Regions from separate parts of the Anaerobacillus sp. ABA4_114 genome, predicted to be linked through region 1. Evidence: a T-box and tRNA genes for the amino acid it is inferred to sense, from the RefSeq annotation. Region 1 holds a T-box; the other holds one or more tRNA genes.
What was found. A T-box is a leader RNA that pairs with one kind of tRNA and senses whether it is charged. The one in region 1 lies ahead of argS (arginine--tRNA ligase), so its partner is inferred to be a tRNA-Arg.
Positions count from the first base shown of each region.

Region 2: it has a tRNA-Arg gene. The T-box ahead of argS (arginine--tRNA ligase) is inferred to sense a tRNA for this amino acid. The anticodon was not compared.

Region 1 is NZ_JBSWUM010000001.1:3,600,256-3,602,491, reverse strand. It holds gene ACXAEY_RS18530 (hypothetical protein) at 1-293, shown strand, start outside; gene ACXAEY_RS18525 (hypothetical protein) at 515-709, shown strand; T-box leader at 768-978, shown strand; gene argS (arginine--tRNA ligase) at 1,028-2,236, shown strand, end outside.
Region 2 is NZ_JBSWUM010000001.1:3,954,469-3,956,704, forward strand. It holds rRNA gene ACXAEY_RS20460 (16S ribosomal RNA) at 1-968, opposite strand, end outside; tRNA gene ACXAEY_RS20465 (tRNA-Ile) at 1,138-1,214, opposite strand; tRNA gene ACXAEY_RS20470 (tRNA-Gly) at 1,222-1,295, opposite strand; tRNA gene ACXAEY_RS20475 (tRNA-Pro) at 1,305-1,381, opposite strand; tRNA gene ACXAEY_RS20480 (tRNA-Arg) at 1,398-1,474, opposite strand; tRNA gene ACXAEY_RS20485 (tRNA-Leu) at 1,485-1,570, opposite strand; tRNA gene ACXAEY_RS20490 (tRNA-Leu) at 1,595-1,679, opposite strand; tRNA gene ACXAEY_RS20495 (tRNA-Lys) at 1,688-1,763, opposite strand; tRNA gene ACXAEY_RS20500 (tRNA-Gln) at 1,769-1,843, opposite strand; tRNA gene ACXAEY_RS20505 (tRNA-Asp) at 1,863-1,938, opposite strand; tRNA gene ACXAEY_RS20510 (tRNA-Glu) at 1,981-2,055, opposite strand; tRNA gene ACXAEY_RS20515 (tRNA-Ser) at 2,063-2,153, opposite strand; tRNA gene ACXAEY_RS20520 (tRNA-Asn) at 2,157-2,231, opposite strand.

The DNA.
Region 1 (2,236 bases):
ATCTCATAATAGGAAGTTTCATTGTGATCGTGGGAGCTCTTTTGTTAGGGAAGTATACGTATGTTCATGAAGAGCACATCGAACGAGGCGAAATCGTTAGTAAGGAAAGTCATCACCACGAGTACTATGTCTTTGTACAGCCCGAGGGTGAAGGTGATGCCAAAAAGCTTGTTGTAGAAGATGAGATGACTTGGAATTTAGTAGTCGAAGGTGAACTTTACAACGTTGCTTATGCATGGCATGGTTCAAAGGAACCTGTCATTGAAGAGATGGAAAAAGTAGAACGAGAGTAATATTCTCGTTCTACTTTTTTGTATACCGATTGTTCAATAGTTGTATGGTGAAAATAAGTTGAACAAACGAGATATATGCAAAAAGACTCAGATGAACAGTCAGGTTTGCTGTCCATTTGTATCATTTTCATTGATGTTTTGATAGGTTTTGTCGAATGTATGTACTCTTGTTGTTTAAGTAATGTATAATAAAGGTACTAAATTGGAAGGTGGTTCTTACGATGACGATAAGAAACACTCAGAAGGAGAAGCTCGCTGTAGATCGGTGTATGAAACATTTAGAAGTCGTCAACGTTGAACCTAAAGTAAGACAGCTTATTTACATGTACATGACCTCTATTTATCGGGAAGCTTATAAAGAAGGTTTGGCCGATGGAGAACGTCAAGAACAACCTCAGGAACAGCACTCAGGCTAATGTGCCAAAAAAATGGTTTGATTTTTTGTGTGATTTAGCTATACTGATTAGTAATATAACAACGTCTATGCGAAAGAGAGTAGTGTTTGTGAAGGGAAAAGCGATCCGGGGATGGTGTGAGCCTGGAGCCTAGGCAAGCATGAACCGGACTTTCAAGATACTGTTCTGAACGATTAGTAGGAATGGTCGGTTTCCCCGTTATGGAATAAAGTTGGCACTGGTTGTAACCAGGCAATAAGAGTGGTACCGCGGATTACTCCGTCTCTAATCAATGATTAGAGGCGGAGTTTTTTGTATATTATGAAGGAGGATTTTTAATTGAACTATAAAGACATATTTGCAAATGAGCTTTATCATGTGATTGAAAATAAAGTAGCGTACGAGACCATCCTCAACCGAATCGAAAAACCAAGTCAAGAAAGCTATGGAGATTTTGCCTTTCCATGTTTTGATCTCGCTAAAATCATGAGACGTTCTCCTCACCAAATCGCATCAGAGTTAGCGCCCAAATTAGAACATCCTGCGTTTGAAAGATGTGAGTCTGTAGGGGCCTATCTTAATGTGTATTTGAAAAAGAGACAGGCTTCATCAGAAATCATAAGTGACGTGTTAGAGAGTGGATATGAATTTGGAAGGAGCAATCATGGCAACAATGGAAAAGTTCCAATCGACATGTCTTCTCCTAATATAGCGAAACCCTTTTCAATGGGGCACTTACGCTCAACTGTTATTGGAAATTCACTAGCTCTATTACTTGAAAAAATAGGCTACGAGCCTATCCGAATCAATCACCTGGGAGATTGGGGAACTCAGTTCGGTAAGCTGATCGCAGCTTACTTGAAATGGGGTGACGAAGAAAAGGTTCGTCAGAATACGATTAAAGAACTTCTCGCTCTATACATTAAGTTTCACGAAGAAGCTGAGAAAGACGCCAATCTTGAAGATGAAGGAAGAAGATGGTTTAAGCGCTTAGAAGATGGAGATAAGCAGGCCGTTAAGCTATGGGAATGGTTTAGAGAAGAATCACTAAAAGAGTTTAATCGTATCTATGAATTGATGGATATTTCCTTCGACTCAACAAACGGGGAAGCATTTTACAACGATAAGATGGATCGCGTTGTTCAGCTTCTATCTGACAAAGAGTTACTCAAAGAGTCAGAAGGTGCGCTAGTTGTAGAGATGGACGACGACAACCTTCCTCCATGTTTGATTAAGAAAAAAGATGGAGCAACGTTATATGCTACCCGTGATTTAGCAGCAGCGTTATACCGCTACGAAACATATGGATTCAGTCAATCTTTATACGTAGTAGGGAATGAACAAAGCTTGCACTTTAAACAACTGATCGAAGTATTGAAGAAGCTAGACTTTGATTTCGCAGAAAACATGCATCATATCTCATTCGGTATGATGTTGAAGGATGGCAAAAAAATGTCTACGCGTAAAGGGAAAGTCGTTCTCCTAGAAGAAGTGCTTCAAGAGGCAATTCAGCTTGCGAAAGTTAATATTGAAACGAAAAATCCTTCG
Region 2 (2,236 bases), 350 kb from region 1:
AATTAAACCACATGCTCCACTGCTTGTGCGGGCCCCCGTCAATTCCTTTGAGTTTCAACCTTGCGGTCGTACTCCCCAGGCGGAGTGCTTAATGTGTTAACTTCAGCACTGAGGGTGGAACCCCCCAACACCTAGCACTCATCGTTTACGGCGTGGACTACCAGGGTATCTAATCCTGTTTGCTCCCCACGCTTTCGCGCCTCAGCGTCAGTTACAGACCAGAGAGCCGCCTTCGCCACTGGTGTTCCTCCACATATCTACGCATTTCACCGCTACACGTGGAATTCCACTCTCCTCTTCTGCACTCAAGTCCCCCAGTTTCCAATGGCCCTCCACGGTTGAGCCGTGGGCTTTCACATCAGACTTAAGAGACCGCCTGCGCGCGCTTTACGCCCAATAATTCCGGACAACGCTTGCCACCTACGTATTACCGCGGCTGCTGGCACGTAGTTAGCCGTGGCTTTCTGGTTAGGTACCGTCAAGGTACCGCCCTATTCGAACGGTACTTGTTCTTCCCTAACAACAGAGCTTTACGACCCGAAGGCCTTCGTCACTCACGCGGCGTTGCTCCGTCAGACTTTCGTCCATTGCGGAAGATTCCCTACTGCTGCCTCCCGTAGGAGTCTGGGCCGTGTCTCAGTCCCAGTGTGGCCGATCACCCTCTCAGGTCGGCTACGCATCGTGGCCTTGGTAAGCCGTTACCTTACCAACTAGCTAATGCGCCGCGGGCCCATCCTACAGTGTTAGCCAAAGGCCAACTTTCAACGTTGCATCATGCGATGCTATGTATTACCCGGTATTAGCTCCGGTTTCCCGGAGTTATCCCAGTCTGTAGGGCAGGTTGCCCACGTGTTACTCACCCGTCCGCCGCTGAGAAATGGGAGCAAGCTCCCATTTCTCCGCTCGACTTGCATGTATTAGGCACGCCGCCAGCGTTCGTCCTGAGCCAGGATCAAACTCTCCGATAGAAAAGTTCAATCTAGCTTTAAAACAATGTTGTTTCCGTAGAAACAATATCTTGCATGGCGTTTCGTTCAGTTTTCAAAGATCGATTTGTTTCTTTCAATGTCGTTTTCAGCGACTTTACTAATGTATCACATCTTACGAAGTCGCGTCAACACCTTTTTTTAAGAAAGATGGTGGGCCTGAGTGGACTCGAACCACCGACCTCACGCTTATCAGGCGTGCGCTCTAACCAGCTGAGCTACAGGCCCATCTTTATGGAGCGGGTGATGGGAATCGAACCCACGACATCAGCTTGGAAGGCTGAGGTTTTACCACTAAACTACACCCGCATTTCTAGATGGTCGGGAAGACAGGATTTGAACCTGCGACCCCTTGGTCCCAAACCAAGTGCTCTGCCAAGCTGAGCTACTTCCCGACTATGTTATTAAAAATGGCGCGCCCGAGAGGAGTCGAACCCCTAACCTTCTGATCCGTAGTCAGACGCTCTATCCAATTGAGCTACGGGCGCATTATATAGTTGGTGCGGTTGAGAGGACTCGAACCTCCACGGGGTCTCCCCCACTAGCCCCTCAAGCTAGCGCGTCTGCCATTCCGCCACAACCGCGAAAACGTATTTCTTTTTTTGAATTGGTGCGGGTGAAGGGACTCGAACCCCCACGTCGTAAGACACTAGATCCTAAGTCTAGCGCGTCTGCCAATTCCGCCACACCCGCATGAAACATGGTGAGCCATGAAGGACTCGAACCTTCGACCCTCTGATTAAAAGTCAGATGCTCTACCAACTGAGCTAATGGCTCGATAATGGCTGGGCTAGCTGGATTCGAACCAGCGCATGACGGAATCAAAATCCGTTGCCTTACCGCTTGGCTATAGCCCAATATCGATGTGAAAATAAATGGCGGTCCCGACGGGAATCGAACCCGCGATCTCCTGCGTGACAGGCAGGCATGTTAACCGCTACACCACGGGACCTTATCATGCTATTGTTTTTATTGTTCGTTGTTCGAATAAAAATGGTGACCCGTACGGGATTCGAACCCGTGTTACCGCCGTGAAAGGGCGGTGTCTTAACCGCTTGACCAACGGGCCATAAAAATGGCGGAGAAGGAGGGATTTGAACCCTCGCGCCGCTCACGCGACCTACACCCTTAGCAGGGGCGCCCCTTCAGCCACTTGGGTACTTCTCCGTTTGGCTCCACAGGTAGGATTCGAACCTACGACCGATCGGTTAACAGCCGATAGCTCTACCACTGAGCTACTGTGGAATAAT